DNA from 3 places in the Limnohabitans sp. TEGF002 genome. Region 3 is predicted to be linked to each of the others. Evidence: predicted binding sites of a transcription regulator. Region 3 holds the regulator's gene; each other region holds the start of a gene.

Evidence for each region. Region 3 encodes FNR, which switches genes on or off when oxygen is low (the NO sensors DNR and NnrR bind a similar motif). Its sites were predicted from a motif close to TTGATNNNNATCAA; they were not measured.
Region 1: the regulator FNR is predicted to act here: its motif matches at 1,752-1,765, upstream of ACZ5SR_RS00130 (fatty acid desaturase).
Region 2: the regulator FNR is predicted to act here: its motif matches at 1,771-1,784, upstream of cobA (uroporphyrinogen-III C-methyltransferase).

What each region holds. Positions count from the first base shown of each region.
Region 1 is NZ_AP029224.1:26,042-29,315, reverse strand. Features, by position in the region: gene fba (class II fructose-bisphosphate aldolase) at 1-26, opposite strand, end outside; gene pyk (pyruvate kinase) at 158-1,591, opposite strand; gene ACZ5SR_RS00130 (fatty acid desaturase) at 1,823-2,938, shown strand; gene ACZ5SR_RS00125 (phosphoglycerate kinase) at 3,092-3,274, opposite strand, start outside.
Region 2 is NZ_AP029224.1:1,346,329-1,349,602, reverse strand. Features, by position in the region: gene tsaD (tRNA (adenosine(37)-N6)-threonylcarbamoyltransferase complex transferase subunit TsaD) at 1-927, opposite strand, end outside; gene ACZ5SR_RS06765 (substrate-binding domain-containing protein) at 1,038-1,727, shown strand; gene cobA (uroporphyrinogen-III C-methyltransferase) at 1,860-2,645, shown strand; gene ACZ5SR_RS06755 (BaiN/RdsA family NAD(P)/FAD-dependent oxidoreductase) at 2,731-3,274, shown strand, end outside.
Region 3 is NZ_AP029224.1:1,888,871-1,892,144, forward strand. Features, by position in the region: gene hemN (oxygen-independent coproporphyrinogen III oxidase) at 1-1,278, opposite strand, end outside; gene fnr (fumarate/nitrate reduction transcriptional regulator Fnr) at 1,486-2,208, shown strand; gene ACZ5SR_RS09345 (hypothetical protein) at 2,246-2,482, opposite strand; gene ACZ5SR_RS09350 (nitrogen fixation protein FixH) at 2,500-2,784, opposite strand; gene ccoG (cytochrome c oxidase accessory protein CcoG) at 2,811-3,274, opposite strand, start outside.

The DNA of each region.
Region 1 (3,274 bases), 1.3 Mb from region 3:
AGCTCGCGCATTGAAACGAGTGCCATGGTGGTGATTTCCCGGGGAAGTTGAAGATTCAGCAGCGCCGAGGTGTACCCGGCCCGTAACTGGTCAGGATTTTATAGGGTTCGGCCTGACACACCTCAGAACCGCCCCCTCCCGGAATGGCGAATCACACTCAATCGACCTTGCAAATTTTCAGCATGTTGGTGCCGCCAGGCGAGCCCATGGGCTCGCCGCAGGTGATGGCGTACACGTCGCCTGAACTGACAATGCCACGGTTTTTCAGGTGGTTTTCAGCCTCGGCCAAAGCGGTGTCGCGGTCAGCGCTGGTGTCCATCAACAAAGGACTGACGTTGCGGAACAAGGCCATTTTGCGCTGAGAAGACAGCTTGGTGGTGAGGGCATAAATCGGTATGTGCACCCGACGACGGCTCATCCACAAGGCGGTGGAGCCGGATTCGGTCATGGCCACAATGGCCTTGGCGCCCAAATGGCTGGCGGTGAACAAAGCGCCCATGGCGATGGACTGGTCAATGCGGCTGAAAGTCTGGCCTTTGAAATCGGCGTCGATTTCCACATCTTCCGCGCCCTCGGCTGCCAAGCAGATCTTGGCCATCTCTTCGACCGTCTCCAACGGGTATTTGCCCGCCGCCGTTTCGGCGCTCAGCATCACAGCATCGGTGCCGTCCAGCACGGCGTTGGCCACATCGGACACCTCGGCGCGGGTGGGCACCGGGTTGGTGATCATGCTTTCCATCATCTGGGTGGCGGTGATGACGACCTTGTCGTGCACCTTGGCCAGCTTGATCATGCGTTTTTGCAGGGCGGGCACAGCGGCGTTGCCCACTTCGACGGCCAAATCACCGCGGGCGACCATGATGCCGTCGCTGGCCTTGAGGATGGCTTCGAGGTGCGGAATGGCTTCAGCGCGTTCGATCTTGGCGATCAGGCCCGGCTTGTGGCCGTATTCGGCCCCGGCCACATTGCACAGCTGGCGGGCCATTTCCATGTCGGTGGCGTTTTTGGGGAAGCTCACAGCCACGTAGTCGGCGCGCAGGCTCATGGCGGTTTTGATGTCGTCCATGTCCTTGGCGGTCAACGCAGGGGCCGTGAGGCCGCCGCCTTGTTTGTTGATGCCCTTGTTGTTGGACAGCTCACCACCCAGCTTGACAGTGGTGTGCACTTGCTCGCCCTTGACGGCATTGATGGTGAGCACAATCAGGCCGTCGTTGAGCAGCAGCACATCGCCCGCTTTCACGTCACGGGGCAATTCCTTGTAATCGAGGCCCACGCCTTGCAGGTCGCCGGGTTCGGTGCGCGAGGCATCGAGCACAAATGGCTGGCCCGGCTCCAGCATGACTTTGCCCTCGGCAAACTTGCCCACGCGGATCTTGGGGCCCTGCAGGTCGGCCATGATGGCCACTTCGCGCCCCGCACGTTGCGAAGCTTCGCGCACCAAACGGGCACGGTCCACATGGTCTTGCGCCTTGCCGTGGCTGAAATTGAGCCGAACCACGTTCACGCCAGCGCGGATCATGGCTTCGAGCAGGGCGGGATCGCTGGAAGCAGGGCCTAGGGTGGCAACAATCTTGGTAGCGCGACGGGACATTCAATGCTCTCCATGTAATTTGATTTCAATTCTCACACGGAATCGGTTACATACCGGGTTCTTTCGACCCCGTTTCCCTGATGGGAAACCCCAGTGGTGGGCTGCGGCCCTCACATCCAACCTGCATGCCCACCCATTTCCCCCTGCCCAAGCCCCTGAATTGATCCTTGTCAGCCGCAAAAAAGGGTTGGGCGACTAAACTTGGGTTCAGCTTGTTCTTACAGAAGCACCATGACCGCATTGCACACACCGACGACCGACCAACCCATCGGGCTTGACCAGCCCTTGCCGCACCGCAAGACCCTGCGCGAGTGGCTGATTCCTTTATCCGGGCGCAGCACCGTCCGGGCCTTTGCGCTTTTGGTGTTGGACTACGCGCTGTTTTTCGCCCTGATCACCGGCACCATCGCGCTGGCGTCGATCTGGCTCAAAGTGCTGTGTGCCCTGGCCGCCGGTTTCGTGATTGGCCGCCTGTTCATCATTGGCCATGACGCCTGCCACCAGAGCCTGACGCCCCACCGCGAACTGAACAAGGTGCTGGGCCGCATCGCGTTTTTGCCTTCGCTCACGCCTTACAGCCTGTGGGACACCGGCCACAACGTGGTGCACCACGGCTACACCAACCTCAAGGGCGTGGACTTCGTCTGGACACCCCTGACTGCCGCTGAGTTTGAAGCCCTGAGCCCCATGCAAAAGCTGCTCGAGCGCGCCTACCGCAGCGGCTGGGCCCCCGGTCTTTACTACATGATCGAGATCTGGTGGAAGCGCGAGTTCTTCCCTAACAAAACCCACATGCCCACCCGCCGCCCCATCTTTTTCAAAGACAGCCTGCTGGTGAGCCTGTTTGGTGCCTTCTGGATCGCCACCATCGCCGCCGCCGCTGTGTACACCGGCCAGTCGGTTTGGCTGTCTTTGCTGCTGGGTTTTGTGGTGCCCTTTTTCTTCTGGAACAGCATGATCGGCTTTGTGGTTTACGTGCACCACACCCACGTCAAGGTGTCCTGGCATGACAACAAGGCCGCTTGGACCAAGGCTGCGCCGTTTGTGTCGACCACCGTGCACCTGACCTTCCCGTTCAACATCGGCGGCATGATGCACCACATCATGGAGCACACGGCCCACCATGTGGACATGAGCATCCCGCTGTACCGCTTGAAGCAAGCGCAAACCAAGCTCGAAGAAATGCTGCCTGGTCGCATCATCGTGCAAGCCTTCTCCTGGAAGTGGTACTTCGAGACCGCCAAGAACTGCAAGATGTACGACTTCACCCGCGAATGCTGGACCGACTTCAAGGGCAACATGACCAGCCCCGTGCGCGCCAACCTGCCACCGGCTGCTCAAGCCTGACCAGGACTTAGGCTTCAACAACAAAAAACCCCGCATCGCGGGGTTTTTTGTGGGGAGAACATTTGTGGGAGGCTGCCCCTGCAGCCGAATATGTGAAGTGGCTCCGGCCAGCATTCGCGAGCGGGGGCTCGCTCCCACAAGGGAGAAACGCGTTCAGCCTGCTGCGCGTTTGGCCAAAATCTCAAAGGCGGGCAAGGTCTTGCCTTCCAGGATTTCCAGGAAAGCGCCGCCGCCCGTCGAGATGTAGCCCACCTGCTCTTCGATGCCGTATTTGGCAATCGCGGCCAGCGTGTCACCGCCACCCGCGATGCTGAAGGCGCTGGACTCGGCAATCGC
Region 2 (3,274 bases), 540 kb from region 3:
GTCGGTGCACAAGTGCAGTTCAGGGTAATGCACTCGGACCTTGGCTTTGGCGCAGGCGGCATTGAGCTGAGCCCGCAGCTCGCGGTTGGCCCCCACGCCACCGGCCACCACCAGACGCTTCATGCCACTGGATTTGAGCGCGTTCATGGATTTTTTGACCAGCACTTCCACAATCGCTGCTTGGGTCGAAGCGGCCAAGTCGGCGCGCTCGGGTGCGCCTTCGGTGTGGGCGGCAGGGCCGATTTTTTGGCTTTGGGTGAGCACCGCCGTCTTGAGTCCTGCAAAAGAAAAATCCAGATCGCCGCTGTGCAGCAGCGGCCGAGGCAACTTGTAAGCCGCAGGGTTGCCCTGCTCGGCCAGTCGCGAGAGGCCCGGGCCTCCGGGGTAAGGCAAGCCCATGAGCTTGGCCGATTTGTCAAAGGCTTCGCCTGCAGCGTCGTCAATCGTTTCGCCCAGTAATTCGTAACGGCCCACGCCGTCCACACGCATGAGCTGGGTGTGGCCACCTGAGACCAACAAGGCGATGAAGGGAAATTCGGGCGGATCGGCGCTCAAAAAAGGCGAGAGCAAATGCCCTTCCAAATGGTGCACGCCCAGCACCGGCTTGCCCAAAGACGCCGCCAGCGCACAGGCCACGCCCGACCCCACCAAGAGCGCTCCGGCCAAGCCAGGCCCGCGTGTGTAGGCCACCACGTCGATGTCGGCCAACGTGGCACACGCCTCGGCCAGCACCTGGCGCGTGAGCGGCAAAACACGACGGATATGGTCGCGGCTGGCCAGCTCCGGCACCACGCCACCATAGGCTTGGTGCATCTCGATCTGGCTGTAGAGCGCGTGTGACAACAGACGTGGCATGGCGGACCCGGTGGTTTCCACCAGGGCCACACCCGTCTCGTCGCAGGATGATTCGATACCCAAAATTCGCATAACAGCAAGTTTAAGCGGCGCATGGGGTCTGGCCTGGCCCTTGGCCATAATCCTTTGTGGGAGAGGCGCTCTCGTCGCTCCCACAACAGCCCCTCATTCAAAGCCGATACATGACCACTCTCCGACTGATCTCCTCCATGGCCACCAAACCGCTGCTGGCCGACTTGGTGGCGCTGTACAAAGCACAGGCCCCGGGCATCCACATCCAGGTCGAGTCGGTCGGCGGGGTCGATGCGGCCAAACGCGTACAGGCAGGCGAAGCCTTTGACGGCGTGGTGCTGGCCAGCGACGCGATCGACAAACTGGTGGCCAGCGGCCATGTGCGGGCGGGCAGCCGCGCCGACTTGGTGCGCTCGGGCGTGGCGGTGGCCGTGCCTGCGGGCCAAGCCGTGCCGGACATCTCGACCGAAGCTGCGCTCAAAGCCGCTGTTCTTGCCGCGCCCACGCTGGGCTATTCCACCGGCCCGAGCGGCGTGCAACTGGCCAAACAGTTCGAGGCCTGGGGCATTGCCGAGACCATCGCACCACGCATCGTGCAAGCCAAGCCTGGCGTGCCCGTGGGCTCGCTGGTGGCCCAAGGCGAAGTGGCGCTGGGCTTTCAGCAGCTGAGCGAAATGCTGGGCGTGCCCGGCATCATCATCGCGGGCGGCCTGCCGCAGGCGGTGGAGATCATCACCACGTTCTCTGGCTCGGTGGCGGCCACCAGCAACCAGCCCGAGGCGATGCAAGCCTTGTTGGCGTTTTGGGTATCGGCAGCTTGCACCCCGCTGAAGCTGCAGCACGGCATGCAAACGGCCTGAGCGCTGGCACCTTGGCAGGACCGCCGGCTTGGGCCTGCGTCATTTGACTTATGCCAAATATGTATTTGTAAGCGTCAGCTATAGATCAGAAAATTGGAAGCATTGAATACCGATGACGATTTCTGACCGCCTATGCCCGCACTTCTTGCCCCCAGCTGCACCCTTGTGGGTGCCGGTCCCGGTGACCCGGAACTGCTCACCCTCAAAGCTGTTAAAGCCATTGCCAACGCCACCGTGCTGTTGGTGGACGACTTGGTGAACGACGACGTCTTGGCCCACGCCTCGCCCACCGCACGCATCATCCATGTGGGCAAGCGCGGCGGCTGCCAGAGCACGCCCCAAGCCTTCATTGACAAACTGATGATCACCGCTTTCCACGAAGGTGAGCGGGTGGTGCGCCTCAAAGGTGGCGACCCCTTCATTTTTGGTCGGGGCGGTGAAGAGGTGGAACACCTGCGCCAAGCGGGCATCGATGTGGCCGTGGTCAACGGCATCACCTCGGGGCTGGCGGGCATGAGCAGCTTGGGTGCACCGCTCACCCACCGCGAACATGCGCATGGCGTGGTGTTTGTGACAGGCCACGCCAAACCCGGCGACAGCGGCACCGACTGGGCGCAATTGGCCACCACCGCCCACCAAGCCAAATTGACGCTGGTGATCTACATGGGTGTGAGCAGCCTGGATCACATCCGCCAAGGTTTGCTGCAAGGCTTGCCCAGCGACACCCCTGTGGCGGTGGTTCAGCACGCCAGCTTGCCTACACAACGCGAAGCGCTGACCACGCTGGGCGAATTGGTCGACACCATGCATCGCGAACAACTCCAAAGCCCCAGCATCATTGTGGTGGGCGACGTGGTGCAAGGGGCCCGGGGTTGGCAGCAGACCGAGCCACATGCCGCTGCGCAACGGGCAGCTTGAGCTGAGACCGGAGTGGGAGCGAGCCCCTGCTCGCGAATGGTGCGTTGGGCCGCTGGCACTGCCCTGCCCCTTACACTCCTGAGCCATGAAGACATGGGATGTGGTGATCGTGGGGGCCGGGGCTGCCGGTTTGTTTTGCGCGGGTGTGGCGGGCCAACGCGGCCTGAAGGTGCTGGTCATTGACCACAGCGACAAGATCGCCGAAAAAATCCGCATCTCCGGCGGCGGGCGCTGTAATTTCACCAACCGATTGCTCGACGCGTCGGCCCCACAAAAGCACTTCATCAGCCAAAACCCACACTTTTGCCGCTCGGCCCTGTCGCGCTACACGCCGCAAGACTTCATAGGCCTGGTGCAAAAGCACGGCATCGCTTTCCATGAAAAGCACCAAGGCCAGTTGTTTTGCGACCACTCCGCCGAAGACATCATCCGCATGTTGCTGGCCGAATGTGCTGCTGGCGGGGTAGACATCCGCACAGGCTGCAGCGTCAGGTCTGTTGAAACCGTGCAAGAACCACCCGAAGAGAATCAACGCTACACCCTGGACACCAGCGATGGCACCGTACACACCGGCTCTTTGGTGGTGGCCACCGGCGGCTTGTCCATCCCCAAAATCGGGGCCAGCGACT
Region 3 (3,274 bases):
AATGCCGCTCTCGCTCAACTGAACCAGGCCTTGTTCCTGCATCGCGTCAAGCTGGATCAGCTCTTGGGCAAACAGGGTCTTGAAGTCAATCAGCCAAGCCAGGTTGATGGACTCGTATTGCAACTGCCCTTGGCACATGAGCGCCATGATGACCGAGCGACGGATCAGGTCGTCGCGCGTGAGCGCCAAGCCCCGCACCACCGGCAAATGGCCTTGGTCAAGCAGATCGACGTACTCTTCCATGGTCTTGGCGTTCTGGCTGTAGGTCGAGCCAATGCGGCCAATCGAAGACACGCCCAGCGCAATCAGATCGCAATCGGCCTGCGTGCTGTAGCCCTGAAAATTGCGGTGCAAACGCCCCTGTCGTTTGGCCACAGCCAGAGCGTCATCGGGCAAAGCGAAGTGGTCCATGCCGATGTAGACATAGCCCGCATCGGTCAGCGCGTCGAGCGAGCGCGAGAGCATCGCCACCTTGGGGGCACCTGCTGGCAGCGCTTGCGCGTGAATGCGACGTTGCGGTTTAAAACGTTCGGGCAAGTGCGCATAGGCATACAGCGCAATGCGGTCAGGACGCAGACTTTTCACCTGCTCCAGCGTGCGGTCAAAAGACTCGGGCGTTTGCAGGGGCAAGCCGTAAATCAAATCGACATTGACCGATTCAAAACCGAGTCGGCGGGACGCCTCGACCAAGGCAAACACCTGGTCTGCAGGCTGGATGCGGTGCACGGCTTTTTGCACCGCAGGGTCAAAGTCCTGAACGCCAAAACTCAGGCGGTTGAAACCCAACTCGGCCAGAAACGCCAGCCGTTGCTCATTCACGGTGCGGGGATCCACTTCGACCGAATATTCACCACCCGGCACGAATTGGAAGTGCTCACGCAGCATGGCCATGAGTTGGCCTAACTCCTCGTCGCTCATGAAGGTGGGTGTGCCGCCGCCCAGATGCAATTGACTGACCGACTGGCCGCGCCCCAAATGGCGGGTGTGCAACTCGACCTCTTTGCGAAGGTAACGCAAATATTCCGTAGTCCGCTCTTTGTGTTTGGTGATGATTTTGTTGCAGGCGCAGTAATAGCAAAGCGATTCGCAAAACGGAATGTGCACATACAGCGACAGCGGTACTTGCTTGCCCACCGGGCCCGATTGGCGCTGTTTCAAGGCTTGCACGTAATCGGCCTCTCCAAAGGCTTCGACAAAGCGATCGGCTGTGGGGTAAGAGGTGTAGCGCGGGCCGGGCACGTCAAAGCGAGCCAGCAATTGCGGTGAGATGACGGACATGTGTCTGCCCCTTAATTCGAATGTAAACAGAACAAGGCCTCACTTTGCCTGCTTGCATCTGCTCATGTGTTGACTCAGGTCAAACCCTTTACCGGTTTTCGGGGATTTCTGGCAAGGACCGGGTATACCCTCAAATTCAGCGCTTGATTCGGTATAAGCTCAAGTCTTGATCCAAGGCAAATCCATTGCTCAACCAAGAGATAAACCATGAATCCCCAAGCCATCAAAGTCGCCTGCTCCAACTGCAATTTGCGCGAATTGTGCATGCCCATGGGCCTGAGCGACCATGACCTCAACCGCCTCGATGACCTCGTGGCCGTGCGCCGCAAAATCAAACGTGGCGACACCCTGTTCACTAACGGTGAAAAGTTCACGTCGCTCTACGCCATCCGCACCGGCTTCTTCAAAACCTGTCTGGCCACCGAAGACGGGCGCGATCAGGTCACGGGCTTTCAAATGGCGGGCGAGATCATTGGGCTGGACGGCATCGTGAACGACCAGCACAGCTGCGATGCGGTGGCACTCGAAGACGCCGAAGTCTGTGTCATGCCCTTTGACCGAATCGAAGAAATCTCGCGCGAAGTCACCGCTTTGCAGCACCACGTGCACAAGATCATGAGCCGAGAGATCGTGCGCGAGCATGGCGTGATGTTGCTTTTGGGCAGCATGCGGGCCGAAGAACGACTGGCCGCTTTTTTGCTGAATCTGGTGCAACGTTTGCACGCCCGAGGTTTCTCACAGTCCGAGCTGGTGCTGCGCATGACGCGCGAAGAAATTGGCAGCTACCTGGGCCTGAAGCTCGAAACCGTGAGCCGTACGTTTTCGAAGTTTGTGGAAGACGGCACCGTGGAAGTCAAGCAGCGCCACGTGCGCATTCTGGACACCGAGGGACTGCAGCGGCTGGTGAACAACACCTCACATTGCCACTGAGCCCTAGGCTCAAGCACTGAACAGGTGGTTCGGTGTCTTAACGGTTCACTTCAGCCGAGGACAGACCCAGCAGCGCAGTCAATGCGCTGGACACGATGGCCAAGGCCCAAAACGCAAAAAAGGCCAGCGTGTAAATTGCTTGCCTGGACAGGTCCAGGTCTTGCCCGAACCAATGCAGGTCGTGCGGATCCACAAACGCGAAGACCAAAACTTCCAGCAGTCCCGCCACCAAAAAAGCAGGCCAGGTGATCCACATCCAGCGTTGAGCGAGCATGGTGTCTCCTTTCGGAATCAGGGTTTGGTGGGTTCAGCAGCAGGCGCTTGCAGCGCAGCAGGCAACTCGCCCGTGGCCACATGGTTGCGTCCTTGCATGGCGGGGACATGGGTGATGCCCTGGCGCTCTTGCATGGCGGTGCGTGGCGTGACGTTGAGCACCGGATCGGGGTTGGTCGCGGCAATGTAGAACGTGATGAAACCAGCCACCACCACCACGGCGGGGCCACCAATGACCATCCACACCAATCCAAAACGCCACCAGGGTTGCCCCTCTTTGCTCACATTCAGAACCTTGTTCATGGCTGTCTTTCAAAAATAGGGGTCACTCAACGAGGGACCAGAAACACGGTTTTTTCGCTCAGCTGACCGACCGATTGGCCATCTGTCGATCGGGACTCGATGTGGAAATGGATCGGGTGCGAACCTGCGGGCGCTGCGTCGTAGGGCACTTGCAATCGCACGGACACCCATCGAGACTCGGTGGCCCCCACCTCCACCATCGGCTCAGTGGCCAGGGCCAGGCCCGGCAGACCCTCGACTTGCAACTGGAAAGTCAAGTTCTGCTCTGCCGCATTCATGATTTGCAAGCGGTACACGTTTTCAATTTTGCCGCCCACCACAATGCGGGCCATGGTGGCGCGGTCGCGCACGATGTCCACCTTGAACGGGTCTCGGTTCCACAAGGACACGCCAACACCAATGATGATGGCCCACAGCACAGTGGTGTAGACCAACACGCGAGGTCGGAAAATGCGCCGCAGCGTTTGCGCCCAGGCCCAGCCCTTGTCCA